2 linked regions of the Immundisolibacter sp. genome follow. The protein of the gene in region 2 interacts with the protein of the main gene of each other region in a pairwise test. Links are inferred from orthologs where the notes say so. Each region holds a gene or a part of one and is shown on either strand. Other genes may lie near its edges. The genes, in order: H5U26_RS01950 and H5U26_RS07795.

The links.
Region 1: the proteins of H5U26_RS07795 (region 2) and H5U26_RS01950 interact in binary tests that used the Escherichia coli proteins (3 or more experiments, as listed by UniProt). The link is inferred for Immundisolibacter sp. from one-to-one orthologs.

What each region holds. Positions count from the first base shown.
Region 1 is NZ_JACIZD010000001.1:395,763-411,206, reverse strand. Bases 6,157-9,140 are described here. They hold H5U26_RS01950 (sulfate ABC transporter ATP-binding protein), read right to left. Parts: upstream 8,213-9,140; coding sequence 7,100-8,212; downstream 6,157-7,099. Other genes in these bases: cysT (sulfate ABC transporter permease subunit CysT), read right to left, coding at 9,091-9,140; cysW (sulfate ABC transporter permease subunit CysW), read right to left, coding at 8,209-9,087; H5U26_RS01955 (PA0069 family radical SAM protein), read left to right, coding at 6,157-7,068. Also shown: mgtA (magnesium-translocating P-type ATPase), read left to right, coding at 1-1,446; H5U26_RS01990 (hypothetical protein), read right to left, coding at 1,520-1,759; H5U26_RS01985 (DUF488 domain-containing protein), read right to left, coding at 1,869-2,306; H5U26_RS01980 (DUF488 domain-containing protein), read right to left, coding at 2,303-2,929; H5U26_RS01975 (hypothetical protein), read right to left, coding at 2,926-3,621; H5U26_RS01970 (hypothetical protein), read right to left, coding at 3,985-4,155; H5U26_RS01965 (gamma-glutamylcyclotransferase family protein), read left to right, coding at 4,386-4,778; H5U26_RS01960 (multifunctional CCA addition/repair protein), read left to right, coding at 4,775-6,016; more of H5U26_RS01955, read left to right, coding at 6,013-6,156; more of cysT, read right to left, coding at 9,141-9,927; H5U26_RS01935 (sulfate ABC transporter substrate-binding protein), read right to left, coding at 10,042-11,139; H5U26_RS01930 (OprO/OprP family phosphate-selective porin), read right to left, coding at 11,179-12,528; H5U26_RS01925 (YezD family protein), read right to left, coding at 12,666-12,839; H5U26_RS01920 (class II glutamine amidotransferase), read right to left, coding at 13,133-13,918; H5U26_RS01915 (molybdopterin-binding protein), read right to left, coding at 14,027-14,245; H5U26_RS01910 (sigma-54 dependent transcriptional regulator), read left to right, coding at 14,755-15,444. UniProt on the Escherichia coli protein: Part of the ABC transporter complex CysAWTP involved in sulfate/thiosulfate import. Responsible for energy coupling to the transport system.
Region 2 is NZ_JACIZD010000004.1:27,200-42,551, forward strand. The notes cover bases 12,461-15,352. They hold H5U26_RS07795 (glutamate-5-semialdehyde dehydrogenase), read right to left. Parts: upstream 14,579-15,352; coding sequence 13,343-14,578; downstream 12,461-13,342. Other genes in these bases: rsfS (ribosome silencing factor), read right to left, coding at 12,461-12,662; nadD (nicotinate-nucleotide adenylyltransferase), read right to left, coding at 12,666-13,313; holA (DNA polymerase III subunit delta), read right to left, coding at 14,599-15,352. Outside these bases: acs (acetate--CoA ligase), read right to left, coding at 1-1,737; H5U26_RS07755 (methyltransferase domain-containing protein), read left to right, coding at 1,855-2,595; H5U26_RS07760 (HlyD family efflux transporter periplasmic adaptor subunit), read left to right, coding at 2,937-3,953; ribosome-associated ATPase/putative transporter RbbA, read left to right, coding at 3,950-6,718; H5U26_RS07770 (ABC transporter permease), read left to right, coding at 6,870-7,991; H5U26_RS07775 (YhdP family protein), read right to left, coding at 8,053-11,790; 23S rRNA (pseudouridine(1915)-N(3))-methyltransferase RlmH, read right to left, coding at 11,824-12,297; more of rsfS, read right to left, coding at 12,294-12,460. UniProt on the Escherichia coli protein: Catalyzes the NADPH-dependent reduction of L-glutamate 5-phosphate into L-glutamate 5-semialdehyde and phosphate. The product spontaneously undergoes cyclization to form 1-pyrroline-5-carboxylate.

The sequences.
Region 1 (15,444 bases), on a different replicon or contig from region 2:
TTCGAGACCGGCATCGGCAACCCGCTCGACGAGGCCATCGTCGGCAGCGGCGCGCCGGCGGGTCTGGATGTCGCCGCCTGGCGCAAGCTGGACGAGGTGCCGTACGACTTTTTGCGCAAACGGCTGAGCATCGTCGCCGCAGGTTCGGACGGCACCCCGCAACTGCTGACCAAGGGCGCCTTCGCCAACGTGCTTGCGGTGTGCGACCGCCTGCGCCTGGGCGATGCCGCGCTGGCCCTGGACGAGGGCCAAGGCGCGCAGCTGCAGCAACGCTTCGCCGCCTGGAGCGCACAGGGCTTTCGCGTGCTGGGGGTGGCCAGCCGGACCCTGCCGGCGCAACCGTCCTACCACGCGGCCGACGAAACCGACCTGTGCTTCGAAGGCTTTTTGCTGTTCTTCGATCCGCCCAAGCCGGACATCGAGCGCACGCTGGCCGACCTGCGCCGCCTGGGCGTGGCGGTCAAGATCATCACCGGCGACAACCGACTGGTGGCCACGCATGTGGCGCAGCAGGTGGGCATGACCGCGCCGACCGTCATCACCGGCGCCGAACTCGACGACATGCGCGACGAGGCGCTGTGGCAGCGGGCCACCGGCACCGACCTGTTCGCGGAGGTGGACCCGAACCAGAAGGAACGCATCATCCTGGCCCTGAAGCGCAGCGGCCATGTGGTCGGCTATCTGGGCGACGGCATCAACGACGCCCCGGCCCTGCACGCCGCCGACGCCGGCATCTCGGTCGAGACGGCGGTGGACGTGGCCAAGGAGGCGGCCGATTTCGTGCTGCTGCGCCACGATCTGGACGTGCTGCGCAGCGGCATCGAGTTCGGCCGCAGCACCTTCGCCAACACCCTCAAGTACATCTACACCACCACCAGCGCCAACTTCGGCAACATGGTCAGCATGGCCCTGGCGAGCCTGTTTCTGCCCTTCCTGCCGCTGCTGCCCAAGCAGATCCTGCTCAACAACTTCCTGTCCGACCTGCCGGCGATGGGCATCGCCACCGACCGCGTCGATGCGGAGGCGGTGGCCAAGCCGCACCGCTGGGACGTGGCCGCCATCCGCCGCTTCATGCTCACTTTCGGCTTGATCAGCTCGGTCTTCGACGGCCTGACCTTCGCGCTGCTGCTGTGGCTGACCGACGGTGCGCCGGCGCACTTTCGCACCGGCTGGTTCGTGGAATCGCTGTTGACCGAGCTGTGGGTGCTGCTGGTGGTACGCACCGCCCGGCCCGCCTATCGCAGCCCTCCCGGCCGCCTGCTGTGGCGCTTGACGCTGCTGCTGACCGGACTGACGCTGGCGCTGCCCTATCTGCCGTTCAACCACGCGCTGTTCGACTTCACGCCGCTACCGCTGAACGTACTGGCGGCGGTGCTGGGCATCACGGCGCTGTACCTGATCGCCACCGAACTGGCCAAGCGGCGGCTGTTCCGGGGCCTCGCCTGAACCATCCGCCTAAGCACATGCGATTGGCTACATCCCGCAGTGGACAGCCGAGACGGCTGCCGCTGTCGCGTGCTCAGCGGCTGGTGAGCGCGTAAACCGTGTCGCTGACCTGGCGCCGGAACGCTTCGTTCTCGACGTACTGCTTGTAAACCTGTGTGTCGTCCTTGAGCAGGATCTGCATCGCCTTATGCAGCGCCTGGTCGTGCGCCATGCGCGCGGTGTGCGGGGTGTTCTGCTTCGCATTCTGGTAGGCCGCGTCGGCGGCGACCTTCGGCGCGATGTCTTCGCGGATGCGTTTGGCCGCCTTCTTCATCGACGCGGTAGCGCCTGCCCGCGATGCTTCAGATAGCCCGGCGCTTCGAGCCAGGCGAGGGCAGCGTCGTCGACGATGGATCGGTGAAGGCGCTCAATGCTTAGGCCGCCTACGTTAGATGGACGATGTCCACGTCGCCCCAACGATCCTTGAGGTACTCCGCCACGAGTCTGCGGTGGCAGTGATGGGGCTTGTCTTCGCTGCAAAGCAGGCACCCGTCCGCGACCGCTTCCTTCGAGATGGTCTCCTCGATCCGGCGCTGCCGCATCAGATCGAGGAACTGCCGCTCGTAGTCCTGCCAGTTGCCGCCTTGCTTCTTGTAGCGGTCCAGCATCTCCTGCGTAGGCGCTAGTACGGGCAGGTGCAGGTAGCCTATTCCACAGACTTCCTTGGCGAAGTAGGCCAGGTCGTCCTTTTTGGCGAAGCCCGCCAACTGGGAGACGTTGTTGAGGCGCACATCCACGACGCACTTCGCGCCCGAAGACCGAAGCAGCTCGAAGAACCGGCGCGCGGACTTCTTCGTGAATCCAATGGTGAACAGCTTCATTCCGCTCCTCCCTCCGTCTCGGCCAGCAGCCTCTCGTCTACGTACGCCACCTTCTCCTCCTGCCGTGCCAGCGCCTCCGCGATCAGGTCCGACCGCGAGCGAAAGAGGTCCTCATGCGGCAACCCCGTGACATCCAGCAGTCGCTCCATCGCAGCACGATGGGATTCCAGCCGCCCATCGCCGAGGATGTGGGCGACTTCGACACCCTGTTCGTCCAGAGCGCGTGCCACCAACAGCGTGCGATGGCACTCCAAAGGCTCCTTCTCCGCACACATCAGGGCGATGCGGTGCTCCCCGGCGCCATTTATCACCCGTCCGACGCCTTGCTTGAACAGCTCCGTGCGGGCGAGCAGTCCGTACTGAACGCGCCCGCTCTCGTAGCAGGAAGGGTCGTCAGAACGTGCCCCGAGCTCCCGCCCCAGAAACACGTACTTGATACCGCGCGCCTTGAGATTGCGGGCCAGTGCGTCCTTGTTGAACTGCGGGTTGAAACGGCTGAAGGGCGCCGAGCGCACGTCGGCGAGCGCCGTGACGGCGTGCTGGTTGAGCAAGGACACCAACGCGTCCAGCGGGTGCGTCGAGTGGCCGATGGTGAAGACGACGATCGGTTGCTGGATGGTCATGGCTTCGGCCCTCCCGCTTGCTCCATGATGGCGGCGATGAGCTTGTAGCAGCAGCCGTTGTGCGGCTCGCCCAGGCTCACCGTGAGGAAGCTCTCGCCGATCTGGTAATCACCATCCGGTTTCGCGAGGTATGCCCGTTCGTAGATCGGGTCGGTGACCCACAGGTGATAGTCCGCACCGACGTGCTTGAAACGACCCTGCACGCGCCGCTTGGGGTTGCCAAAGGCCTCGCCCGGCTTGAACACAGACAGGGTCATGCGATCGACGCGAATCAGGATCAACGAACTCCGGATACCGCTGGCCTGAGCAAGGTCGATGCGATCGTTCAGCCCGTTATAGGTGCTGTCCCCGTCCACCCACAGCCGACCAACCGGGTCTGCCAGTGCGGCGAGGTCACTCCACTTCAGTCGCGCGACGCGCTGCCAGTAGTGATCGGGATCCAGGAGCCAGTTTTCCTGTTGGTAGTCCTTGGGCTTCGGCGTGATCAGGGGCACGTCCATGAGATCGAGCAGCCGCGGGTCGCTGCCGTCCGCGTACTGGCGCTCGTACTCCGACACCTCCTCGTGCTCCCGCGCACTGACCGGCCGGATCCAGCCGACGCGTTTGTCTGCGGAAAGCTCGATGCCGGCGACGCAGCGGCCGTTGAGCTTGCGCGAGTTAGCAAGGCACACGACGCGCTTGACTACAGGCATGGTCGAGTCTCCTTGTTCGCCCATTCAGGATACCCACTCGGCTCACGTCAAGCGGCCAACTCTTGGCGGACCTGCTCGCGAGCCGACCCCCAGAACGGGTATTACATCGTAGTTCGGTAAGGCGTCCAGAACGCTTTCGGATATTGGATGCTGGGAAGCGTTGAGTACGGCCTAGGCACGCAACTTTGGTGGGCGGACTTCCCTCGTCTCGATCCACGAGAACGCCATCGCTTGGCCTTGCGACGTGCTTGTACTCGGCCGCGTCCATGTTGTTGCGCAGCGCGTCGGCGGCGGCCCACAGCTTGGCCTCGAAGCCGAGGTTGGCGCTGCTGGCGGACGTGGAGTTGCTGTGCGGGCCATGAGTCAGTTCCAGCGGTGGACGGTGTGAAGTTCGGGATGGGAAACCCGGCCCCGCAAGGGGCGATTGCTCGCGCGCTTGCCCGCGTCGGTGGTGAGCATGCTGTCGGTGCCGCAGGCGCAGTCGTAGAGCAGGTAGATGAAGGAGACGATCTTGTTGTGGGTGGCCTGGTCCAAAGTCGCGTGCACTCCCTGTCGTTGATCGGTTTACAGCGGGCGTACCAGCGGGCGCGATGGACCGCGGTAGACGGCAACGCGGTCGGCCGTTCCTGTTTTGCGGGTGGGCTGAGGTCGCCGGCAAGGCGGCGAAGGCCTGGACGGGCCGCCCGGCATGTCGCGGCGCCAAATCCGGCCGGGCGTAACCTGCGCTGATAATAACCACCACCCACCGAAACTTCCGCGCGATCATGCTCAAGCCGCTTGTGTTCGTATACGGCAGCCTGCGCCGGGGCCAGCGCGCCCACCCGCGCCTGCGCCCGGCGGCCGTGTGCCTGGGGCGGGCCTCGGTCACCGGGCGCCTGCACGATTGCGGGTGCTATCCGGCGGCCCTGCCGAGTCGGCGACCGGGCGAGCGTATCCAAGGCGAGCTGTACCGCCTGACGCGGCCGGGCGTACTGGCCGCGCTCGACCGTTACGAGGATTGCGATCCACAGGCACCGCACGGCGGCGAGTACCGGCGCGAGCCGGCGGCCGTGCGCCTGGCCGGTCGCCGGCTCAGCGCCTGGGTGTACTGGCATAACGGCCCGCTGCGCGGCGCGCGGCGCATCCGCACGGGCATGTGGCGCGGGCCGGGTCGATGAAGCTGGCGTTTCAAACCTGCCTGGTCGGCGGCGCGGTGCGCGACCGCCTGCTCGGCCTGCCGGTGCAGGACCGCGACTACGTGGTGGTGGGCGCCACGCCGCAGGATCTGATCGATGCCGGCTTCAAGCAGGTGGGGGCCGACTTTCCGGTGTTCCTGCACCCGCAGACCGGCGAGGAGTACGCCCTGGCGCGCACCGAGCGCAAGACCGGGCGCGGCTATCACGGCTTTGCAGTGAGTTTCTCGCCGGACGTGACGCTGGAGGAGGACCTGCAGCGGCGCGACTTGACCATCAACGCGATGGCCGAGGATGCGGACGGGCACATCATCGATCCTTTCGGCGGCCAGGCCGATCTGGCCGCCCGCCGGCTGCGGCACGTGTCGCCGGCATTCGCCGAGGATCCGGTGCGCATCCTGCGCGTGGCGCGCTTTGCGGCGCGCTTTCACCGTCTGGGCTTCGTGGTGGCGGACGAAACGGCGGACCTGATGCGGCGCATGGTCGAGGCCGGCGAGGTCGATGCCCTGGTGCCGGAGCGGGTGTGGCAGGAGTTCGAGCGGGCGCTGCGCGAGCCCGATCCGCAGCGCTTCATCGACGTGCTGCGCGACTGCGGGGCGCTGGCACGGGTGCTGCCGGAGCTCGACCGCCTATTTGGCGTGCCGCAGCCGGCCGAGCCGCACCCGGAAATCGACACCGGCGTGCATGTGCTGATGGTGCTGGAACAGGCCGCGCGCCTCGGCCCGGACCCGCAGGTGCGCTTCGCCGCCCTGATGCACGATCTGGGCAAGGGCACGACGCCACCGGAGCAGTGGCCGACTCATCACGGCCACGAGGGGCGCAGCGTGGCGCTGGTGAAAGCGCTCTGCGAGCGCCTGAAAGTGCCGGTGGCCTATCGGGAACTGGCGATCGCCGTGGCCCGCGACCACGGCAACGCCCACCGCGCGCTGGAGCTGCGCCCCGGCACGCTGCTGGAGGTGCTGGAACGCACCGACGCCCTGCGCCGGCCGCAGCGTTTCGCGCAGTTCCTGCTGGCCTGCGAGGCGGATCACCGCGGCCGCAGCGGCTTCGAGCAGCGGCCCTACCCGCAGGCACAGCGGCTGCAACTGGCCTTCGAGGCCGCGCGCGGCGTGGACGTGGCGGCCCTGGTGCAGCGCGGCCTGACCGGCGAGGCCATGCGCGAGGCGCTGCGCGCCGCCCGCACGCAGGCGATCAAGAAGGCCGTGGCGGAAGCGGCGGCGTGAACGACCCCGCCTCGCCACCGCCCAAGGGCCGCGGCACCGGCCAGAACCCCACCCCGCGCTACGCCCGCCAGGCGCGGGTAAGCGATCCCGCCGACGAACCGGCAACCGGCCCGCGCACCGTGGTCAGCGTGGACGCCACGCGCTCGGTCATCACCCGCAACGACTCGCCGGACCTGCCGTTCAACCAGTCGCTCAATCCCTACCGCGGCTGCGAGCACGGCTGCATCTACTGCTTCGCCCGGCCCAGCCACGCGTATCTGGACCTGTCGCCGGGGCTCGATTTCGAGACCCGCATCCTGGCCAAGCCGCGTGCCGCGCAGCTGCTGGCCGACGCCCTGCGCAAGCCCGGCTACCGCTGCCAGGTGCTGGCCATGGGCACCAACACCGATCCCTACCAGCCGGCCGAGCGCAACTGGCGCATCACCCGCAGCGTGCTGGAACTGCTGCTGGACTGCCGCCACCCGGTGGCGATCGTCACCAAGTCGGCGCGCGTGTGCCGGGACATCGACCTGCTGGCCGAGCTGGCACGGCAGGAACTGGCGACCGTGTTCCTGTCCGTCACCACGCTGGACGCCGACATGGCCCGCACGCTGGAGCCACGCGCCGCGGCACCGCAGGCGCGCCTGGATGCCATTGCTCGACTGGCGCAGGCCGGCGTGCCGGTGGGTGTGCTGGTGTCGCCCATCGTGCCGGCGCTGACCGACCACGAACTCGAACGCATCCTGGAGGCCGCCCACGGCGCCGGGGCGCGCTTTGCCGGCTTCGCCCTGGTGCGCCTGCCGGGCGAGGTGGCGGCTTTGTTCGAGGACTGGCTCACGCACCACCAGCCGCTGCGCGCCGGCCACGTGATGAACGCCATCCGCGCCAGCTGGCGCGGCGAACTGGCCAGCAGCGAGTTTGGCGAACGCCAGCGCGGGCACGGCCCGCAGGCACAGCTGATCGCCCAGCGCTTCACTCTGGCCAGCCGGCGCCTTGGCCTGGGTCAGGCGCCGGCGCTTTCCACGCAGCACTTTCGCCCGCCCGCCGGCGGGCAGCTCGGCCTGGGGTTTTGAGTCTGACGCTCGGGTGGCCGGCGCGCTGCCGTCAGGGCGGCGGCAGGCTGCGATCGGCGGCGACTGCCGTGCCGGCCGCGGCGCCGTGCGGGTCCTGGGCAAACAGGCGCACGCGGCGGGCGCGCAGGAACAGCCGCTCGCCGATCGCGTAGGGGTTTTGCGCGTAGCGTTCGCGCGGCAGCTCCACCTCCACCAGGCCGGCATCGGCGCCGCGCTCCAGTTCAATCCGCACCAGCGCGCCCATGGCCCGCACGCCGCAGACCACCGCTGCGTCCAGCGCGCCGGCCTCGTCGGTGGACAGCTCGATCTCGTGCGGGCGCAGGTAGGCGGCCGCAGTTCCGCTGGCGGTGGCGTGTTCCGGCGCCGGCGCGCGCCAGTTGCCGATGTGCGCCCAGCCGTCGTGCAGGCGGCCATGGAACAGGTTGACGCTGCCCAGGAAGCTCGACACGAAGGGCGTGGCCGGCTGTTCGTAGACCTCGTCCGGCGTGCCGACCTGCTCGATGCGGCCGCGGTTCATGACCACGATGCGGCTGGCCACTTCCATGGCTTCCTCCTGATCGTGGGTCACGAACACGCTGGTCACGTGCAGTTCCTCGTGCAGGCGGCGCAGCCAGCGGCGCAGTTCCTTGCGCACGTTGGCGTCGAGCGCGCCAAACGGTTCGTCCAGCAGCAGCACCCGCGGCTCGATGGCCAGCGCCCGCGCCAGCGCTACCCGCTGGCGCTGGCCGCCTGAAAGCTGGTGCGGATAGCGCGCCGCGGCGTAGCCGAGCTGCACCAGTTCCAGCAGCCGCTGCACGCGCTGGGCGATCTCGGCCGCCGGCGGGCGCAGCTTGCGCGGCCGGGCCTTCAGGCCAAAGGCGACGTTCTCGAACACCGTCATGTGCCGGAACAGCGCGTAGTGCTGGAACACGAAGCCGACCCCGCGCTCGCGCACGTGGCGGCCGGTGGCGTCCTCGCCGTGGAACTCGATGCGCCCGGCGTCGGCCTGTTCGAGGCCGGCGATGATGCGCAGCAGCGTGGTCTTGCCGCAGCCGGACGGGCCCAGCAGCGCCACCAGCTCGCCGGTGGGGATGTGCAGGCTGAGGTCGTCGAGCGCCTGGAAGGTGCCAAAGCGCTTGCTGACCTGATCGATCACGATGCTCATGCGGTTTGTCCGTGCGGGAGGGGGGCACTGTCTGGAATCGGCGCGTCCTGGGCTTCACTGGTACGCCACTCCACCAGGGTCTTGATGCCCAGCGTGACCAGTGCCAGCAGGGCCAGCAGCGAGGCGCAGGCAAAAGCAGCAACGAAGTTGTATTCGTTGTAGAGGATCTCGACATGCAGCGGCAGCGTGTTGGTCTGGCCACGGACGTGACCGGACACCACCGAGACCGCACCGAACTCGCCCATCGCCCGGGCGTTGCACAGGATCACGCCGTACAGCAGGCCCCACTTCACGTTCGGCAGCGTCACCTTGCAGAACACCCGCCAGCCGCCGGCGCCCAGCGTGAGCGCCGCCTCTTCCTGGTCCGAGCCCTGCGCCTGCATGAGCGGGATCAGCTCGCGGGCGACGAACGGGAAGGTGACGAAAATCGTCGCCAGCACGATGCCCGGCACGGCAAACACGATCTGCACGTCGTGCTCAATCAGCCACGGTCCGAGCCAGCCGTGGGCGCCGAACAGCAGCACGTAGATCAGGCCGGCGATCACCGGCGAGACGGCGAACGGCAGGTCGATCAAGGTGATCAGCAGGCTCTTGCCGGGGAACTCGAACTTGGCGATGGCCCACGACGCCGCCAGGCCGAACACCAGGTTCAGCGGCACGGCGATGGCAGCCGCGATCAGCGTCAGGCGCATGGCGGAACGTGCGTCCGGTTCGCTGAGCGCGGCGAAGTAGGCCGCTGGCCCCTGGCGCAGCGCCTCGGTGAGCACTGCCGCCAGTGGCAGCAGCAGGAACGCCACCAGGAACGCCAACGCGAGCAGCGTGAGGCCCACGCGCAGCCACAGCGGTTCCAGCAAAGCGGGGTTGTGCCGGGCCATGCGTCAGACTCCACCGGTGCGCCGCCGGCTCCAGGCCTGCAGCAGGTTGATCGGCAGCAGCAGCAGGAACGACAGCGTCAGCATCGAGGCGGCAATGGCCGTGGCGCCGGCGTAGTCGTATTGCTCAAGCTTGGTGATGATCAGCAGCGGCGTGATCTCGGACACGAACGGCAGATTGCCGGCGATGAAGATCACCGACCCGTACTCGCCCAGCGCCCGGGCGAAGGCCAGCGTGAAGCCGGTCAGCAGCGCCGGCCAGATGGTCGGCAGGATCACGCGCCGGAACGTGGTCAGCCGGCCGGCGCCAAGACTCGCCGCGGCTTCTTCAAGCTCCGCCTCGGCATCCTCAAGCACCGGCTGCACCGTGCGCACCACGAACGGCAGGCCGATGAATATCAGCGCCACCACGATGCCCAGCGGCGTGAAGGCCACCTTCACGCCCAGCGGCACCAGCAGCGCGCCCAGCCAACCATTGGGCGCGTACAGCGCCGTCAGCGCGATGCCGGCCACCGCCGTGGGCAAGGCAAACGGCAGGTCCACCAGCGCATCCACCAGCCGCCGGCCGGGAAAGCGGTAGCGCACCAGCACCCATGCCACCAGCAGGCCGAACACCAGATTGATGGTGGCCGCGAACAGGGACGCACCGAAGGTCAGGCGATACGAGGCCAGCACGCGCGGGCTGCTGACCGCCTGCCAGATGCCCTCCCAGCCGAGCTGCGCGGCCTTCAGAAAGGTGGCCGAGAGCGGAATCAGCACGATCAGGCTGAGGTAAAGAACGGTGAAACCGAGCGTGAGCCCGAAGCCGGGTAGCACGCTGCGCGAGCGAATCTGGGAAAGCATTCGAGTGGTTCCTGTTTCGGTCGGCCCGGTGGGGGCCCGGCCCCGGCGCGGAATGGAGTGGAGGAACTCCCACGCGCCGGGGCCGGGCCCCGCCAGGTTCCGTGCCGGAGGGGATCAGCGCCCGGCGGCGTAGATCTGGTCGAAGATGCCGCCGTCGGCGAAATGCGTGGCCTGCGCCTTGTCCCAGCCGCCGAAGGCCTCGTCCACCGTGAACAGCGGGATCGGCTTGAAGGTGCTCGCGTACTTGGCCAGCGCCGCCGGATCACGCGGCCGGTAGAAGTGCCGGCCGGCGATGTCCTGGCCCTCGGGGCTGTAGAGGTACTGCAGGTACGCCTCGGCCAGATCGCGCGTCTTGCGCCGGTCCACCACCCGGTCCACCACCGCTACCGACGCTTCGGCCAGCACCGACAGCGACGGGTAGACGATCTCGAACTGGTCCGGCCCGAGTTCCTTCTGCGCCAGGTAGGCCTCGTTTTCCCAGGACAGGAACACGTCGCCGATGCCGCGCTGCACGAAGGTGGTGGTCGAGCCGCGGGCGCCCGAATCCAGCACCGGCACGTTGCGATACAGCTTGGTCACGAACTCGCGCGCCTTGTCGTCGCTGCCGTACTTGCGCTTGGCGAACTCCCACGCCGCCAGGTAGTTCCAGCGGGCGCCGCCGGAGGTCTTGGGGTTTGGCGTGATCACCGACACGCCGTCGCGCACCACGTCGTCCCAGTCGTGAATGCCCTTGGGATTGCCCTTGCGCACCAGCAGCACGATGGTGGACGTATACGGCGCGCTGTTGTTGGGCAGGCGGTTGATCCAGCCGGCGGGAATCAGCCCGCCGTTGACGCGCAGCGCATCCACGTCGTAGGCCAGAGCAAAGGTCACCACGTCCGCGGCCAGGCCGTCGATCACCGCCCGCGCCTGCTTGCCGGAACCGCCGTGCGACTGGTTGATGGTGACCGTCTCGCCGGTCTGGTCCTTCCAGTGCTTGGCGAAGGCGGCGTTGAAGTCGACGTACAGCTCGCGCGTCGGGTCGTAGGAGACGTTCAGCAGCGTGCGGTCGGCGGCCAGCGCGGCGCCAACGCCCCCCAGCAGCACCAGCAGGCCGAGCACGAGGGCGACCAGGATGGCGCTGCCGCCGGCCGGCTTGCGCTGTGGGGGCGGTTCCGGCTCGAAATCGGGCCGGCTTTGCTCCAGTTCCCAGAAATAGGTTTCAAAGGTCATGACTGAACTCCTGAGTGAGGCTGAGTGAGACGGCGCGGGTCAGAAATCGACCTGGGCGCGCACGGTGTAGGCGCTCGGCTCGTCACCGTCGGTGGGTCTGCCAGGGCGGTCAACTTCCAGCACCTTGATGTAATTGGCCTGCAGCTTGATGCTGGGCGTCAGGTGCCAGTTGAGGCCCACGGTGAGGTTGCGTTCCTTGCCGCCGACCAGCGCGCCGTCGTTCAGGTCCAGCTGCGACAGGCGCAGTGCCAGCTCCCAGGCGCCGATGCCGCCCTGGCCAACCACGCCCAGAGGCGTGACGCGGTCGAACACGCCCTCGCTCACCTTGTAGGGACGGCTCTCGCCGGTGATGAACCAGCTGGTCAGCACGTACCAGCCGTTCAGATCGACGTCACTGGCCGATTTGCGATTCACCTTGGTGCCGATGTACTCGCTTTGCAGCGACCACGGCCCCCATTCGCCGGCGGCTTCCAGGCCATAGCTGTCGATGTGATCGGTACCGGTCAGCACGCCGGTGTCGACCAGTTGCGCATCGGTGATGTTGGTCTCCGGTCGGCTGGCAAAGCGCAGGGCATTGGTCGAATCGTTCGGGTCGTGGCGACGCAGCGCGGCGCCCACATGCAGCACCTGCCCGTTGTCCCAGAACGGCGCCCAGGTGGCGCGACCGGTGATGTCGGTGCCCTCGTCGCCTTCGCTTGCGGCATCGTCCTGGGGCCGCTCGCCGAACAGACCGCCGGCCACGCTCCAGTTGGCGCCGGAGGTCTGCACCGCGGCGCCAATGTGCCGCGACGGCGCAAACACGTCGATCAGCGAGCGCTCCAGGAAGGTCAGCGCGCTGTCGCTGCTGACCTGCTCGAAGCTGAACGGCTCCTTGAAGTTGCCGACCGTGAGCAACACCGGCTTGAATCCGGTGTAGCTGATGTAGGCGTCGCGAATGCCGCTGGCGGCCGGGTTGGCCTTGCTGTCCGAGAACTCGTACTCGACCTTGTAATCCCAGACACGAAACACCGTGCCCTGCGCGCCCAGGCGCGCCCGGCGGATGGCGGTGCCGTCGCCCAGTTGCTGCTTGTCCGCGTCGTAATGCGCGTAATCCACCTGGACCCGGCCGATCGGCTGGAACACGAAGGCATTGTCGTAAGACGCCAGCTTCACGCTGCGCCCGTTGTGCGTGACCTTGATGCCCTTCTGCTGGTCGGCCAGCGCCTGCGCGTCACGCGCTTCATGGTCGATCTCGAGTTGCCGGCGCAGCACGCGCAGCTCCTGGTCGAGCTGCTCGACGCGCTGTTCAAGGCTGGTATTCACGTCAGCGGCCGCCTGCGTGGCGACCGGCGCCGCCCACAGGACGGCCAAGCCGCCCAGCATCGGCAGGGCGTGCATAAAGGCTTTCATGGAAAAGTGCTCCGGATTTTTTCACTTGAAGCCTCCGGTAGCCCGGTCGGTCGTGCGTGATTGCTTTTGCGAGAAGACCGGCTGCGCGCGTGCGCTGGCCGGAACGGGTCAGACCCGTTCGGGATGGCGAGTCACGGTCAACACTGCTCGCCGGATGAGGACAGGCGCAGTTTCTCGGTGCGCTCGATCTGCACCACGCGGCCGTCGTGGACGGTGATTTCCACCGCGCCATAGCGCAGCCCGCGCAGCGCTTCAATTACCCGGCGCAGGGTTTCATTCGGCAGCGCGTCAGGCGACAAGGGCTGGGTCATGGCTAAATCCAGGATCGGCGATGCGACATTTGGCTGTAGCCAATAGCAACGCCCATGCCATCGACACTGATTAAATTGTTATTTATTCAATAACAATTAGTTGACGATATTAGGCCGCTGGTATCGGCCATTCTTTTTCCAGCTTATATGCTGTTAACTGGTGATATGCAGTGGCATTCCGTCAAATATCACGGAAATTAACAGTGCCAGGCACGGTGCATCCCTTCATGGGTTGCCCCGCGTCGCCAGCCGGCCAGGCCCTACCGGCCACGACGCGTGCAAGGCTCAAGACTTCAGCAAGCGAAAGCGAACTCGCGCTCGGGCGCCGCATCGCTCACCTCGCGCCCGCCGATGAACAGGCGCAGCTCGCCCGGCGGAATGGCCCGCCAGTCCTCGTCCACCGTGAGCGGTTGGGTGGCGACGATCGCGATGCGGTCATCCAAGTGATTCAGGCGCGCAAAGTCCACACTCAGATCGCAATCGACGAGCCGGGCCGCCCCGAACGGCGCTTCCCGGCACAGCTGGAACAGATCCGTCGAGCCATGCGCGAACAGCAGCTCGCCGTTGGACAGCAGGTAGTTGAAGGCGCCATGCGCGCCGATCCGGGCGGAAAGTCGCTGCACCTCGGCCTGCAGGCGCGCCAGCGAGGGCGGCTGCTCGCCAAAGCGCTCGCGCAGGCCGTCCAGCAGCAGGCACAAGGCGCGTTCGCTGTCGGTCTGGCCTTGCGGCCGATAGTGCATGGCCGATGTTTGCGGCAGATCGCGCAGGTCGCCGTTATGAGCGAAAGCCCAGGTCTGGCCCCACAGCTCGCGCACGAACGGGTGGCAGTTCTCGTATGCCACGCTGCCCTGCGTCGCGCGCCGCACGTGAACGATCACGTTGCGCACCTTGATGTTTCGGCGCGCCACGGCTTGCGCCAGCGGGGAGAACGCCGCCGGCGCCACGTCCACCGTGAGCTGGCATTGCCCGCCCTCGAAGTGGGCAATGCCCCAGCCGTCGGCATGGTGGTCGGTGTCACCGCCGCGCCGCATGAAGCCCTGCAGTGCGAATTGCAGCGACGCCGGCTTGTAGCTGTTCATTCCAAGCAACTGGCACATTGGCCACTCCTGCGCGGACCGCGAAACCTGAGGGTGCAGAGCCTTGCGACCGAACTTGCGCGCGATTGCCGGCGTGGCGCCGTGAGGGCATCACACCAGCGTGGCGATCATCACTTCGGTCGATTTGACCAGCGCGATGACCGTCGAGCCGGGCTTCAGACCCAGCTCGTCCACCGAGCGCGTCGTGATCACCGAAGTCACGATACCCGCCGGCGTCTCGACGTCGACTTCGCTCACCACATCACCGCGGATGATCTCCTTGACCTTGCCCCGGAACTGATTGCGCGCGTTGATTGCCTGCACACCCATTGCCAAATCTCCTTCTAGCCCGGCAGCGGGAACACGCCCCGCCGCCGGCACGATTGAAAAGTACGCGCCGCCAAAAGCCCCGCCCGAACCGGCCCTCGAGTGCGGCCGGCCGATGAAGCGCGCCTGACGGTCGCCCCCTCGACGCAGCCGACGAAGGCGGGCGCAGCGGACGGCCAAGCTTGACCGGCGCCAGCGGGCGCACAAGCTCGGCAACGCCCATCAAGGCGAATTAGCAATTACCGCGCCATCTTTTTGTTTTGACTTTTTTCAATCACTACAGAGGGTTGAAATCCATCCCAGGCTTTTTCTGGCTCCTTCGAGCACATATGGCCATTACAGCTGTATCATTTCACGGCCTGCCGTCAACTGTTGCCGATATGTGCGCAAGCCCGCGGCGCCGCCCAGGCAGCAGGCCCGCCCCGCAGCCACCGCCTGCGCGGCGGGCGCGCGAGCCGCCGCGAAAGATCGATTTTTAGTTCCTTACAGCCAGTTACATGACGGAATCACGCATGACGACCGACACCGACCTGCTGCTCGCGCTCTGGCACGAGGTCGGACACGGCGCCGATCTGGCCGCGACGGTAAAGGCCATTTCCGCGCGGCTTGCAACGGCGCTGCCACACGCACGCCTGGAACTGATTCGCTGCGATGCCGCTGCCCGGCGGTTCGAGACCGCCGCCGACACGGCCTCGCTGGCCGGGCGCCACTGGCAAGTCACGCCGACGGCATTCAAGGCGCTGAGCGGTGAAATGAAGCGCAGCCCGGTGCTCCATCTGACCGACGAATCAGCCCGGCCGGAGGCGCTCGCTGCGCTGTCGGCGCCTGTTGGCAAAGCCTTGCTGGTGGGACTGCTGCACGACGGTGGTCCGTTGCTCGGGCTTGCCGTGCTGACGCCCCGCCCGGGCGGCTTCGAGGCGGGCCACCGGCGGCAATTCGCCACCCTGCTGGAACCGCTGACCGCCGTACTGGCGCGCGATGTGCGCTTGCACGAACTGGATCAACAGCGGGCGATAGCGGAAGAAGAACGCCAGCTGCTGCTGACCCGACTCGGTCGCGATGCGGTGGCCGACACCATCGTCGGCGCCGACCGGGGTCTGCATACGGTGATGCAGCGCGTGGCGCAGGTGGCGCGTTCGGACAGCTCGGTGCTGCTGCTGGGCGAGACCGGCTCCGGCAAGGAAGTGGTCGCACGCGCCATC
Region 2 (15,352 bases):
CGTCGCCAGCAGTTCGTCGCGCAGGGCCGGCGTCGGTTCCAGCCCGGCCATCAGGGTCACGAAGGCGTAGATGCCCTGGCCCTTGATTTCGTGCGGGTAGCCGACCACGGCCGCCTCGGCCACGGCCGGGTGCAGCACCAGCGCCGATTCGATCTCGGCCGTGCCCAGACGGTGGCCGGACACGTTGATGACGTCGTCCACGCGGCCGGTGATCCAGTAGTAGCCATCGGCATCGCGCCGGCAGCCGTCGCCGGTGAAGTAGTAGCCCGGATAGGCCTTCAGATACGTGTCGACGAAGCGCTGGTGGTCGCCGAACACGCTGCGCATCATGCCCGGCCAGGAGCGCTTCAAAACGAGGTTACCGCTGGCGGCGCCGGACAGCTCGTTGCCGTCGGCATCCATCAGCGCCGGCTCGATGCCAAACAGCGGCTTGGTGGCCGAGCCGGGCTTGAGCGCCGTCGCCCCCGGCAGCGGCGAGATCAGAATGCCGCCGGTCTCGGTCTGCCACCAGGTGTCGACGATCGGGCAGCGCCCCTCGCCCACCACGCGGTGGTACCACTCCCAGGCCTCGGGGTTGATCGGCTCGCCGACCGAACCCAGCAGCCGCAACGACTTGCGGCTGGTGCCCAGCACCGGCTCGTCGCCGGCGCGCATCAGGGCGCGGATGGCGGTCGGCGCGGTGTAGAAGATGTTGACCTGGTGCTTGTCGATGACTTCCCAGAAGCGGGCCGGCGTGGGGTGCGTGGGCACGCCCTCGAACACCAGCGAGGTGGCGCCGTTGGCCAGCGGCCCGTAGACGATGTAGCTGTGGCCGGTGACCCAGCCGACGTCCGCCGTGCACCAGTAGACGTCGCCGTCGTGGTAGTCGAAGACGTACTTGTGGGTCAGAGCCACGTAGGTCAGATAGCCACCGGTGGTGTGCAGCACGCCCTTGGGTTTGCCGGTGGAACCCGAGGTGTAGAGGATGAACAGCGGGTCCTCGGCGTCCATCGGCTCGGCCGGGCAGTCGGCACTGGCCGAGGCCAGCAGGTCCTGATACCAGCCGTCGCGGCCGTCCTGCCAGGCGATGTCGGCGCCGGTGTGCCGGTACACCAACACGGTATGCACGTTGGGGCACCCTTCGAGTGCCTGATCGACGTTGGCCTTGAGCGGAATCGGCTTGCCGCCGCGCAGGCCCTGGTCGGCGGTGATGACCACCCGGCAGTCGGAATCCAGAATGCGGCTTTTGATGGATTCCGGCGAAAAGCCGCCAAACACCACCGAATGCACGGCGCCGATGCGCGCGCAGGCCAGCATGGCCGCCACCGCGGCCGGGATCATCGGCATGTAGATGCAGACGCGGTCGCCTTTCTTGACGCCGCGGGTCTTGAGCACATTCGCCAGGCGGCAGACCTCGTCGTACAGCTCACGGTAGCTGACGTGGCGGGCGAAGGCCGGATCGTCGCCCTCCCAGATCAGCGCCGTCTGCTCACCGCGGGTCTCCAAGTGTCGGTCCAGGCAGTTGTAGGCCACGTTCAGCTTGCCGCCGCTGAACCAGCGGATGTGGCCGGCGGTCAGGTCTTCCTCGCACACCGTCCGCCAGGGCTCGAACCAGCTGACGAAACGGCTGGCCTGCTCGGCCCAGAAAGCATCCCGATCGGCCAGCGAGCGGGCGTACAGGGCCTCGTAGTCGGCGGCCTTGATGTAGGCGCGGGCGGCAAACTCGGCCGGTACCGGATAGATTTTTTCGTCGGACATGGGATCCCCTGATGGCTCACGCGCCGTGCGGCGACAGCGTTCGAACAACGAATGGTAAGTAAGCGGACGATAGGCGTCGAGAAAAACGACCCGCCACGGCCCAGCGAGGACACACGCATGGAACACTCCCCCGAGGATCGGCACGAGGCGGCCATCCGCAGCGCCTGGCAACGCAACGCCGCGCCGTGGGCTGACGCCGTGCGCCAGCAGCGCATCGACAGCCGCCGGCTGGTGACCGACCAGGCGATCGTGGAGGCAGTCATGCGCCAACGGCCGAAACGCGTACTCGATGCCGGATGCGGCGAAGGCTGGCTCTCGCGCCGGCTGACGGCGCTCGGCCTGGCGGTGCTGGGCGTGGACGCGGAGCAAGGCCTGATCGACGTCGCCCGGGCGGCCGGCGGATGTGAATTCACGGTCGCGTCGTACGACGACCTGGCGGCCGGCAGCATCGGGCAGATGTTCGACACCGTAGTGTGCAACTTCGCCCTGCTCGGCCGGGACTCGACCGAGGCACTGTTTCGCGCGGCGCCGGCGCTGCTGGACCCCCGCGGCACACTGGTGGTGCAGACCCTGCACCCGCATACTGGCGACCACGGCCTGCCCTACCGAAACGGCTGGCGCGAGGGTTCCTGGGCCGGCTGCGGGCCGGGCTTTGCGCAACCGGCGCCGTGGTACTTCCGCACGCTGGAAAGCTGGGTGCGGCTGTTCACCGATCACGACCTGCCGCTGATCGCGCTGGACGAACCCGTGCACCCGCTCACGGGTCGACCAGCGTCGGTGATCTTCACCGGCCGGCGGCCGGAGTCTTGCCAACTCGCCCATGATTCAGGGGGCCGGCTGGCTGCGGAGGCGGGTTGACCTGCCGTGGCGATCGCCGCGATCGATCATCCGGCACCACATGTGCTTGCTTGATGCTGCCGGTGGCAGCAATTACCGTGACCAGGCGCAGCGAGCCAAGGCGCGCATGCCCTGTCTCGAGCACGTGTTGGGGGCGCCGACTTGATCGAAAGCATCGCGCTCCCCAATCTGCTGCCAAACTATAGCCGGGCGCGGTTCGACGCCGATGGAACGGCGAAACCTGGGCGCCTCGGCAGCCCATACCGGCCGTAAACCCAGTCACAGGAGACAGCGTGAATAACGAAACCCGCCCGTGGTGGCGCCGCGCTGGCGTGCTTGCCGCCGTGGCCATCGCCGCCGCGCTGGCGTTCGCAGGCTGGCGGTACGTACTCGAGCGCAACGGCGCACTGAACGGCATCGCCAGCGGCAACGGCCGCATCGAGGCGACCGAAATCGACATTGCCGCCAAGATTCCGGGGCGGATCAAGGAAATCCTGGCCCGCGAGGGCGACTTCGTCAGCGCGGGGGCGGAGCTGGCGCGCATGGATACGGCCGTGCTCGAAGCCCAGCGCGCCGAGGCCCAGGCGCAGCTCGAGCGGGCGCACAGCGGCGTCGCCACCGCCGAGAGCCTGGTGCATCAGCGCGAGGCCGAAAAACACGCTGCCGAGGCGCGGGTGGCGCAAAACGAAGCCGAACGCGTGGCGGCGCAAAAGCACCTCGCCCGCTCGCGCGAACTCAGCGCGCGCCTTGCCATCTCCGAGCAAGAGCTCGACGACCAGCAGGCACGGTTCGCGGCGGCGGTGGCAGCGGTGGCGGCGGCGCGCGCGCAGGTAGCAGCCGCCGATGCGGCCCTGGTCAACAGCCGCGCGCAGGTGGTCGACGCCGGCGCAGCGGTGGATGCAGCTCGCGCCACCATCGACCGCATCCAGGCCGACATCGACGACAGCGTGCTGCGCTCGCCGCGCGACGGGCGCGTGCAGTACCGCGTGGCCGAACCCGGCGAAGTGCTGCCGGCCGGCGGCGTGGTGCTGAACCTGGTCGACCTGGGCGACGTGTACATGACCTTTTTCCTGCCCACGGCGCAGGCCGGCCGGGTAGCGCTGGGCGACGAGGTCCGCCTGGTGCTGGATGCCGCCCCGCAGTACGTGGTGCCGGCGCGGGTGTCGTTCGTCGCCGACGTGGCGCAGTTCACGCCCAAGACGGTGGAAACCGCCGAGGAGCGGCAGAAGCTGATGTTCCGCGTCAAGGCCAACATCGACCTCGATCTGCTGAAAAAACACCTCAAGCAGGTCAAGACCGGCCTGCCGGGCGTCGCCTACGTGCGCATCGATCGTAACGCCGCTTGGCCGGAGCAGCTGGCGATCATCCTGCCGCCGTGACCGCCGCGCCCCCCGCCAGCCCGCCGCCGGACGGCGCCCCGGTGGCCCGCCTCAGCGGCGTTGGCCTGCGCTACGGCAAGGTCGAGGCGCTGGTCGATGTGACGCTCGACCTGCCGGGCGGTTGCATGGCCGGCCTGATCGGCCCGGACGGGGTCGGCAAGTCGAGCCTGTTGGCGCTGACCGCCGGCGCGCGCGCCATCCAGGACGGCCGGATCGAGGTGTTCGGCGTGGACCTGGCCGATGCCCGCGCGCGCCGGGGCATCCTGCCGCGCATTGCCTACATGCCGCAAGGCCTGGGCAAGAACCTCTACCCGACGCTGTCGATCGCCGAGAACCTCGAGTTCTTCGCCCGCCTGTTCGGCCACGACGGCAGCGAGCGGGCACGGCGGATCGAGACGCTCACGCGCGCCACCGGGTTGTTCCCATTTCTGGACCGGCCGGCCGGCAAGCTGTCCGGCGGCATGAAGCAGAAGCTCGGCCTGTGCTGCGCGCTGATCCACGACCCGGACCTGCTGATCCTGGACGAGCCCACCACCGGCGTCGATCCGCTGTCGCGGCGCCAGTTCTGGGACTTGATCGCCGGCATCCGCCGCAACCGCCCCAACCTGAGCGTGCTGGTGGCCACTGCCTACATGGAAGAGGCAGCGCGCTTCGACTGGCTGGCGGCCATGGACGATGGCCGGGTACTGACCATCGGCAGCCCAGCGACCATCCTGGCGCAAGCCGGCGCGGCGACGCTGGAAGAGGCCTTCATCCGCCTGCTGCCGGAGGACAAGCGGCGGGGTTACCGGCCGGTCGAGATTCCGCCGCGGCCGCAAGACGATGGCGATACCGCAATCGAGGCCCGGGATCTGACCATGCGCTTTGGCGACTTCACGGCGGTCGATCACGTCAGCCTGCGCGTGCCGAGGGGTGAGATCTTCGGTTTTCTGGGCTCCAACGGCTGCGGCAAGACCACGACCATGAAGATGCTCACCGGCCTGCTGTCGCCGACCGAAGGCCAGGCCTGGCTGTTCGGAAACGAGGTCGACCCGCACGACATCGCCACGCGCCGGCGCGTCGGCTACATGTCGCAGTCGTTCTCGCTCTACAACGAACTGACGGTGGCGCAGAACCTCACCCTGCACGCGCGCCTGTTCGGCGTGCCGGCGGCGCAGATCGCGCCGCGGGTGCAGGAAATGGCCGAGCGCTTCGGCCTCACGCAGGTGATGGACAAACTGCCCGACGCGCTGCCGCTGGGCGTGCGCCAGCGCCTGTCATTGGCGGCGGCGCTGATCCACAAGCCTGAGATGCTGATCCTGGACGAACCCACCTCGGGCGTGGACCCGGTGGCGCGCGACGCCTTCTGGCGCATGCTGGTCGAGTTGTCGCGCGGCGACGGGGTGACCATCTTCATCTCCACCCACTTCATGAACGAGGCCGAACGCTGCGACCGCATCTCGCTGATGCACGCCGGCAAGGTGCTGGCGGTCGGACCGCCGGCCGAGCTGGCGCAGCGGCGCGGCACAGCGACGCTGGAGGATGCCTTCATCGCCTACCTCGAGGATGCCACCGCGGCCGACAAGAAGGACGACGAGCCACGACTGACGGCCCAGGCGTCGGCGGCCAGCGACGGTGGCCTCAGCGGCTGGCGGCAGCACTTCGACCCGCGGCGCTTCGGCAGCTATGCGCGGCGCGAGACGCTCGAGCTGGTGCGCGACCCGATCCGCCTGACGCTGGCCCTGCTCGGCAGCGCCCTGCTGATGCTGGTAATGGGCTATGGCATCAACCTGGACGTCGAGGATCTCAGCTTCGCCGTGCTCGACCGCGACCAGACCACGCTGAGCCAAAACTACGCCCTGGACCTGGCCGGCTCGCGCTATTTCAGCGAACAGCCGCCGATCATCGACTACGCCGATCTGGACTGGCGCATGCGCTCGGGCAAGCTGAGCCTGGCGATCGAGATCCCGCCGAGCTTCGCGCGCGACGTCGCCCGTGGCCGGCCGGTGCAGATCGGCGCCTGGATCGACGGCGCCATGCCGACACGGGCGGAGACCGTGCGCGGCTATGTACAGGGGATTCATGCCCACTGGCTGGCCACCAGGGCGCGCGAGGCCGGCCGTGGCGAGGCCTTGGCGGGGCTCGTCACCATCGAGACCCGGTTCCGCTACAACCCGGACGTCAAGAGCCTGGTGGCGATGGTGCCGGCGGTGATTCCGCTGCTGCTGATGATGATTCCGGCCATGCTCGCAGCGCTCGCCGTGGTACGCGAGAAGGAACTCGGCTCGATCACCAACTTCTACGTCACGCCGACCACGCGGCTCGAATTCCTGCTCGGCAAGCAGCTGCCTTACGTGGTCCTGTCCTTCCTGAGCTTCCTGCTGCTCACGCTGCTGGCGGTGACCGTGTTTCGCGTGCCGCTGAAGGGCAGCTTCCTGACGCTGGCGGCGGCTGCGCTGCTGTATGTCGGCGCCGCCACGGCTCTGGGGCTGCTGATTTCCACCTTCATGCGCAGCCAGATCGCGGCGATCTTCGGCACGGCGGTGCTGACCATCCTGCCGGCAGTGAACTTCTCCGGCATGATCGACCCGGTGTCCTCGCTCCAGGGCGCCGGCCGGCTGATCGGGGAGATCTACCCGACCACACATTTCCTGACCATCGCCCGCGGCACCTTCTCGAAGGCCCTCAACTTCTCGGACCTGCATGCCGCCTTTCTGCCGCTGGCGCTGGCCGTGCCGATCCTGATCGGCTTGTCCGCCACGCTGCTCAAGAAGCAGGAGCGGTAGCGGGATGGTCTGCAAAACTACTGCGCGTGCGCCTGGCACCGTCCGGCGGTGCTCGAAATGCTCATGTATTGGCACATACACTGCGCTTTCTGCGCTCCGGCGGCCGGCGCCATCCACTCGCTCGCTACGTTTTTCAGGCCATCCCTAGCCCATGCGCCCGGCCAATATTTTTCATCTGGGCATCAAGGAGCTGCGCAGCCTGGCGCGCGACCCGATGATGCTGGTGCTGATCGTCTATGCCTTCACCGTTTCGGTCTACACGGCGGCCAAGGCCATGCCCGAGACCCTGAACAAGGCGCCGATCGCAGTGGTGAACGAGGACCGCTCGCCGCTGTCCTGGCGCATCGTCAGCGCCTTTTACCCGCCTTATTTCATGCCCCCCGAAATCATCGACCAGGCCGGAATGGATGCCCGCATGGACGCCGGCCTCGACACCTTTGCCCTGGACATCCCGCCGGACTTCCAGCGCGACGTACTGGCGGGGCGGCAGCCCACGATCCAGCTCAACGTCGATGCCACGCGCATGAGCCAGGCCTTCACCGGCAGCGGCTACATCCAGACCATCGTGAACGACGAGGTGCGCGCCTTCGTGAAGCGCTATCGCGAGGTGACGGAGTTGCCGGTCGATCTGGCGCTGCGGGTGCGCTTCAATCCCGAACTCAACAAATCGTGGTTCGGCGCCATCATGCAGGTCATCAACAACGTGACCATGCTGTCCATCGTGCTCACCGGCGCGGCACTGATTCGCGAACGCGAGCACGGCACGATCGAGCATCTGCTGGTCATGCCGGTCACGCCTTTGCAGATCATGACCAGCAAGGTGTGGTCGATGGGGCTGGTGGTGCTGGCCGCCACTGCCTTCGCGCTCACCGCCGTCGTGCAGGGCTGGCTGTCGGTGCCGATCCAGGGCTCGCTTGCGCTGTTCCTGGCCGGGGCGGCGCTGCATCTGTTCGCGACCACCTCGATGGGCATCTTCCTTGGCACCGTCGCCCGCTCCATGCCGCAGTTTGGCCTGCTGCTCATGCTGGTGCTGCTGCCGCTGCAGATGCTGTCCGGTGGCTCGACGCCGCGCGAAAGCATGCCCCTGGCGGTCCAGTACATCATGCTCGCCGCGCCCAACACGCATTTCGTAATGCTGGCCCAGGCGATCCTGTACCGCGGCGCCGGCATCACGGTGGTCTGGCCTCAATTCCTGGCCATCGCCGCCATCGGCTCGGTGCTGTTCGCCCTGGCGCTGGCGCGCTTCCGGCGCAGTCTCGCCACCATGGCCTGAGAAACCGCATCCTCGGGATTTTTCGGTTCCTGCATCCTGCGGCGGGCCGGATGCGCGTCGCTCAACGCTTGTCGATCTTCGGCTCGGCCCAGGTGCCGGTGACCCGGTAGTGCTGTTCGGTGGCCTTGTCGATCGCGCCCTCGAAGATTTTCTGCCCCAGATAAATGACCGCACCCACACCGGGCGCGGCGATGGCGCCGGCCAGCGGCAAGCTGGAGGTGACCTGCGGCACCACCAGCACCTGCAGGTCCAGGCTGCGGTCGACCAGGTTGGTGTGGCCGTTGAGCGTCAGGTGCGCCGCCGGGCCGCGCACGCGCAGGTCGCGCAGCTCGGCATCGCCAGCCGCCAGCTGCAGCTCGCCGTCCGTGCGGTCGATGGCAAACCCGCGCCCGAACACGTCCCGGAAATCCAGCGACAGGCGGCGCATGACGCTGTCCAGACTGAGGATGCCAAACAGGCGCCCGACGCCGGGCTCGACGTCCGGCAGCGTGCCCTTTTGCAACTGCCCGCTGACCTGGCCGCTGAGCATGGCAAAGCCGAAGGCGCCTGGACTGCCCGGCCAGGACACCTGCGCCTGCACCTTGCCGCGGCCACCCCGCACCAGGTCGGCCACCCCGAACCGCGCCAGAAATGCCCCGAAGTCCTTGAAATCCGCCGTCGCGTCCAGGTGGCTCTCGGCACGCTGGGCGGTCCCCGTCCAGCGGCCGCGGCCGCCGATGGTGCCGTACTCGCCACGCAGGTCCAGGCGGTCGAAATCGAGCCCGTCGGCGAGGCGCTGGCTGCTGAACTCCAGCGCGCCGAAGTCCTCACCGCCATAACGCAGGGCGCCGATGCGGCCGCCCAGCACCGGCACGCTGGCCGGATTCACGCCGCCGCTGCCACCCTCGCCGGCACCGTCCTGGCGCTGCAGGTACAGCCGGGAAAGGTCCAGCCCGACCGCCTGCGTCGGGCCGCTGCCGCGCACATTCACCTTGCCGGCCACGTCGACGGCATCCAGATCGATGTCCCAGCCCTCGCTGCGCAGCACCTGCAGGCGCACCCCGGCGAAGGACTGGCCGAGGTAATCGAGCCGGTCGGCATACACATCCACCCGCGGCGCCGGCCAGGCGCCACCGGCCGCACCGCCGAAATGCTGGCCCAGCCACGCCAGCCAGGGCGCCAGCGGCAGCTGCGCGAGGCGCCCGTGCACGTTGAAGCCGGCCGGCGGCAGGCGCGTTTCGACGCCGATCGCCAGATCGCCCCGCCGCAGCGCCGTGCCGCCGCCTGCCACGGGCGCCAGATCGAGCCGCGCGGTCAGTGGCTGCGCGCTCAGCGTCACGTCCCAGGCGCGCGGCGGCGCCCCGCAGGCGCACTGCGCGCGCACGTGCAGGGGCTGGCTGCGCAGCGCGTCCAGCGGTGCCGGCAGCTCGCCGGTGGCCTTGGCCAGATCCAGGTTCAGGTCAAGGTCCAGATCGCCGGCGCCGGCGATATCGATGCCGCCCTGCCACGGCACGGCACCGGCGAACAGTTCCGGCCAGGGCAGGCGCAGGTAGCGGGTGATTTGCGCCGCGTCGGCCTGGCCGCGCGGCTCGACACGCAGCCCGCTGCCCGGCGCGCTGGCGAGGTCGAACACCACCGGCCCGCCGAACAGTCGGGCCTGGACCGCCTTGGCGCCGAGACCGCGCTGATCGAAGGTCAGCGCCCCGCGCAGCTGCTGCACGGTCAGTCCGCTGCCGGCGATGGTCAACGCATTTCCGGCCAGCTGCGTACGGCCGGACACCTGCGTGGACTTGACCGGACCGGTGAAGACCAGGTCGAGCTTGACCCGGGTCTGCGCCGTGCCGTCGAAGGCCAGGCGCTCGACCCGACCGCCGAAGCGGCTTGCCAGCGGCGACTGCTGCACGAAGCGGATCACGTCCTGCGCCGGACCGTCGACGACGCCATCCAGCAACAGCCGCTTGCTCGGCAGTGCCACATCCGGGATGCGCACCTGCACGGCACTGGCCCGGCTGTCGAGTAACCGGCCCTCGTCCAGGCTCAGGGAAAACTCCGCCCCCCGCAGCCCGAACTGGCCGCGCGCCTCGGCCACCGCCGGCCAGCCCGCACCCGGCTGATAGTCGAGCCCGACGTCGACAAAGCGCGCCGTGCCCAGGAACTGGCCCTGCCCGTCGCGGAACGGAAAGCGCCGCGGATCGCCCCGCAGCAGCGCCTGCACGTCGCTGAGCGTGCCGGCCTGGATGGCCTTCCTGCCCCATTCAATGAACTTTGGGGACAGTCCGCGATCCGGCAGCAGGGCAAAGAACTCGGCCGCCGCCGCCTGCGGCGTGCCGGCCTGAAGGAACAGTTCGGGCTCGCCACCGGCCGGCAGGCTCAGCCGGCCGCGCGCCGCCAGCGCGATGCTGCCGCGACGCGCGGAAAAACCGCCGAGCTGGGCATCGACCCCACTCGGCGACCATTGCGCGGTCAGCTCGCCCTGCGCGGCATCCAGTTGCAGGGGCTCGGCGTAGGCGCGGGGCGCATCCAGGAGCAGGTGCGGCGAACCGACCAGCGTGAAGCTGGCCGCCGCCTCGCCCAGGCGCAGCTCACCGGCGGCGCCGGCCAGACCCGGCAACGCACCATCCGGCTGCCAGCCCAGTTCGTCCACCCGGACAGCCAGCCGCAGCGGTCCTGGCGTTGTGCCAGCCGAGCCTGCGATGAGCAGCAGATCACGACCACGCAGGGTCGGATCAGCGCCTGCAAGGCGCGTGGCCAGGGCGTTTTGTGATGGCGCCATCAATGCCGCAAGGGGACCGAATCGCGGCAGGTCGATCAGGCCGCCGGTCAGGGCCAGCGTGTCGCCACTGCGCCGAAGCAAGGCACGATCCAGACGCCACAGACGCTCGCCGGACTCGGCCCGCAGGCTGTCCAGACCGGCCATCCAGCCGTCGGCCGCGCGCTGCATCACGCCCGACAGGTGCAGCGCATCCAGCACCAGACCGGTTTGCGCATCGGCCCGCTGCAGCTCGCCCCGCCCATCGACGGAGCCATGCACGCGCGTGACCCGGCCTTCCTTCCAGCGCAGCCACAGTTCGCCGTTGAGCTCGCCGCCAAACACGAAAGGCCCCAGCGGTACACCGGCGCCGACCACCTCCCGCGCCGTCACGTAGGCCCGTCCGTCGGTGGTGGCCATGTCACCCGCAAGACCGCCCATCTCGGCCCGCAGCCTGAAGCTGCCGCTGGCCGCCCCGCCGACGCCAACGCGCAGGTCCAACCAGTGCCGCGCACCGCGCCGCTGCAGGGTCACGTCGGCCGGCTCCAGACGCAGCATGCGGCCGGCCTGCGTGAGGTCGGTGACATCGATCACGGCCGCCCGCAGGCGCACCTGCGGCTGGGCCAGCAGCCAGGACGAAAGCCCGTCGCCGCCGCCCTCGCCTACCTGCATGCCGCCGACCTGCCAGCGCCCGTCCGGCTGGCGCACCACCGCCAGATGCAAGCCTTCGATCTGCAACGCGGCCAGGCGCGGCTCCCACGCCAGCAGCGAGGCCAGCCAGTTGAAGCGCAGACTCAGTGCCGCCACCCGCGTGACGCTGCCGTCGCTGCCAAGGAGGCTGGCGCTGCGCAGGGAGATTTCCGGCGTATTGCCGCGCAGACCCGCGCTCAGGTCGGAGAACTGCACCGGCTGTCCGAGCACCCGGCTGACCACGGCCGCCACCTGCTGCGGCCGCTGCTCGAGCTGCGGCAACAGCACGCGCAGCGCGCTCAGGCCAGCGGCCGCGAGCACCAGCAACGCGAACACAGTCCACGCCAACAGGCGGCGCAGACGGCCAATCAGAACGCGCATGGCCGGAACGCAGCGGGACGGGCAGGCACCGGCTCAGTGCTCCCGGTGATACGGCAGCTTGTGCAGCAGGCTCCAGGCACGGTACAGCTGCTCGGCCACCAGCACCCGCGCCAGCATGTGCGGAAAGGTCAGCCGCGACAGCGACCAGCTGGCCCGGGCGCGCGCGCGCACGCCGGGACCGAAACCGTCGGCGCCGCCGATCAGCAGCGCCAGCGGCCCGCCGTGCTCCAGCCAGCCGGACAGGGCACCCGCCAGGGCTTCGGAGTCGTATTGCTCCCCACGCGGGTCGAGCAGCACCGGCCAGGCACTGTCCGGCAACGCCGCCAGCAGGCGGGCGTCTTCCTGCGCCAGCGCAGCGGCGAGGCCACCTGCGCTGCGCCGGGCCGGCGGGATTTCCTTCAGCTCCACCTTCAGGCGTCGCCCGAAACGGCTCAGATAATCGCCACAGGCGGCGCTGACCCAGGCCGGCGGTCGGTGGCCGACCGCCAGAATCAGCACCTGGCTCACACCCCGTCGCCGGCCTGCTCTGCCTTCGGCCGGCCAGGCCGCGCCGACCACAGGTCCTCGAGGCGGTACAGGGCGCGCGTCTGCGGCAGCATCACGTGCAGCACCAGGTCGACCAGGTCCACCAGCACCCATTCGGCACCGCTGTCGCCTTCCATGCCCAGAACCGGGTAACCGGCGGCCTTGGCGGCGTCGCGGGCGGATTCGGCCAGTGCCCGCACATGGCGGCTCGAGGTGCCGCTTGCCACCACCATGACACTGGTAAGGCTGGTCAGCTGGCTGACGTCGAGCACCGTCACGTCGACGGCTTTGAGTTCTTCGAGGGCGCTGAGCACCACGGCCTGCAGGCCGGCCAAGTCTTGCGGCATGTTTCAGTCGGTATAGAGGTGATGACGGCGAATGTACCGCAGGCAACCGTCGGTCACGAGAAAGTGCACGCTGCGCCCGGCGCGCAGCGCGGCCCGCACGCGGGTGGCGGAAATGTCCAGCGGCGGCAGCGCCTGGCGCCAGACCAGACCCGCCGCCGACCCGGCCAGCGCCTGCGCGCTGTCGGCCCAGCGGCCGGCCACGGCCCGGGCGAGCGCGGGCGGCAGCTCGCGGGCCGGCTCGCCCGGCAAGGGCGGACGCTGCATGACCACCAGGTGGGCCAGCTCGAACAGGTCCTGCCAGCGATGCCAGGTGGTCAGTCCCAGAAAGGCGTCTTCGCCGACCAGCAGGCACAGCGGCCGCCGGCCAAGCTGCATCCGCAGATCGGTCAGCGTATCGACCGTGTAGGACGGCCCGGCACGCTCGAGTTCCCGAGCATCCACGGTCAGTCCGGCCACGCCGCGCACCGCCAGGCGCAGCATGGCCAGGCGCTGGGCGGCGCTTGCCACCGGCTGCGAGCGGTGCGGCGGCACGTGGGCCGGGATCAGGCGCACCTGCGCCAGATCCAGCGCATCGCAGATTTCGATCGCCGCCCGCAGATGGCCGATGTGCACCGGGTCGAAGGTGCCGCCCAGGATGCCGACCGGTCGCAAGCGGCGGCGCCCGCGCACGGCGGCGGCCGTCAGGTGCGTACCTCGCCGTTGCCCAGCACCACCCACTTCTGGCTGGTCAGGCCCTCCAGCCCGACCGGCCCGCGGGCGTGCAGCTTGTCGGTGCTGATGCCGATCTCGGCCCCCAGCCCGTACTCGAAGCCGTCGGCGAAGCGGGTCGAGGCATTGACCATCACCGAGGCCGAATCGACCTCGCGCAGGAAGCGGTCGGCGCGGCCAAGGTCGCGGGTGATGATCGCTTCGGTGTGCGCCGAGCCGTAGCGGGCGATGTGCTCCATGGCCTCGTCCAGGCCGTCCACCACGCGCACGGCCAGGATCGGCGCCAGGTACTCGGCATGCCAGTCGGCCTCGGTAGCGGGCGTCATGCCCGGCACCTGGGCGCGGGCGCGCTCGCAGCCGCGCAGCTCGACGCCTTTGGCAGACAGCTCGGCGGCGATGGCCGGCAGCATGTCCGCCGCGCCGGCTGCCACCAGCAGGGTTTCCATGGCGTTGCACACGCCATAGCGGTGGGTCTTGGCGTTCAGCACGATGCGCCGGGCCATGTCCGGGTCGGCGCCGTCGTCGATGTAGACGTGGCACACGCCGTCCAGGTGCTTGAGCACCGGCACCCGCGCCTGCTGCATGACGGCCTGGATCAGCCCCTTGCCGCCGCGCGGCACGATGATGTCCACGTACTCGACCAGGCCGGCCAGCAGGCCAACCGCCGCGCGGTCGGTGGTTTCCAGCACCTGCACCGCGGTGGCCGGCAGGCCGGCGGCTTCCAAACCGCGGGCGATGCACGCCGCGATGGCCAGGTTCGAGTGCAGCGCCTCCGAGCCGCCGCGCAGGATGCAGGCGTTGCCGGATTTGAGGCACAGCCCGGCCGCGTCGGCGGTGACGTTGGGGCGGGACTCGTAAATGATGCCGACCACACCCAGCGGCGCGCGCATGCGCCCGACGCGGATGCCCGACGGCCGGGCGCGCAGCTCGTCGACCGCACCGACTGGATCGGGCAGCGCCGCGATCTGGCGCAGGCCCTCGGCCATGCCGGCGATGCCACGCGCGTCCAGCAGCAGGCGGTCGAGCAGCGCCTCGTCCAGACCCGCCGCCCGGCCGGCTGCCAGATCCTTGTCATTGGCCGCCCGCAAGGCCGCTTCGCTGCGCTGCAGGGCATCGGCAATCGCCAGCAGGGCGGCATTCTTGGCGCCGGTGCTGGCGCGGGCCATGTGTCGTGCGGCCTGGCGGGCGCGCTGGCCAAGCTGCTGCATGTAAGCGTCGAGTTCCACGGTCAGCTCCGCTGTGGGTGGGCCGAAGATTGGCGGCCGGCCTTTGCTGGCCCGGCCATGCGCAGCGCCAGCGCGGTCAGTGCCTGCCAGGGCTCGACACCGCCGCCGACGCCCTTGTTGGCACGATCGACCTGCGCCGCCTGCGCCAGCAGGCCCTGCCAGGCGGCCGGCGGCCGGCGGCGGGCGGCACGCTCGATCAGCTCGCGCCGCCGCGGCGGCTGGCCAAAGCTGTTGCCGTCGATCAGCCGTTGCAGGTCCTGCGTCAGCTGCCACAGGGCCAGGATGGGCGTCTCGCCGGAATCCTGCAGGTGCGCCAGCGCCCGCGTCAGGCGCAGCCGATCGCCGGCCAGCACCGCATCGGCCAGGTCGCGCGTCGCGTAGCGCGTGCTGTCGCCAACCGCCTGCAGCACGCCGTCACGGTCCAGCGCACCGCCGGGCGGCGCCAGCAGGGCCAGCTTGTCCAGTTCCTGCGCCGCCGCCAGCAGGTTGCCTTCGGTCAGGTCGGCCAGCAGTGCGGCCGCCTGCTCGTCCAGCGCCAGGCCCAGCCCACGCGCCCGGGCCACCAGCCAGCGCGGCAGCGCGGCGACCTCCAGCGGCCAGGCATACATGACCACCCCGGCTCGATCGCAGGCGGCGAACCAGCCGCTGTCGCGCGTGCGCTTGTCGAAACCGTCGCCGGTCAACAGCAGCAGCACGTCCGGCGGCGGCGCGGCGAGGTAGTCACACAAGGCGGCAATACCGTCCTCGGCCAATTTG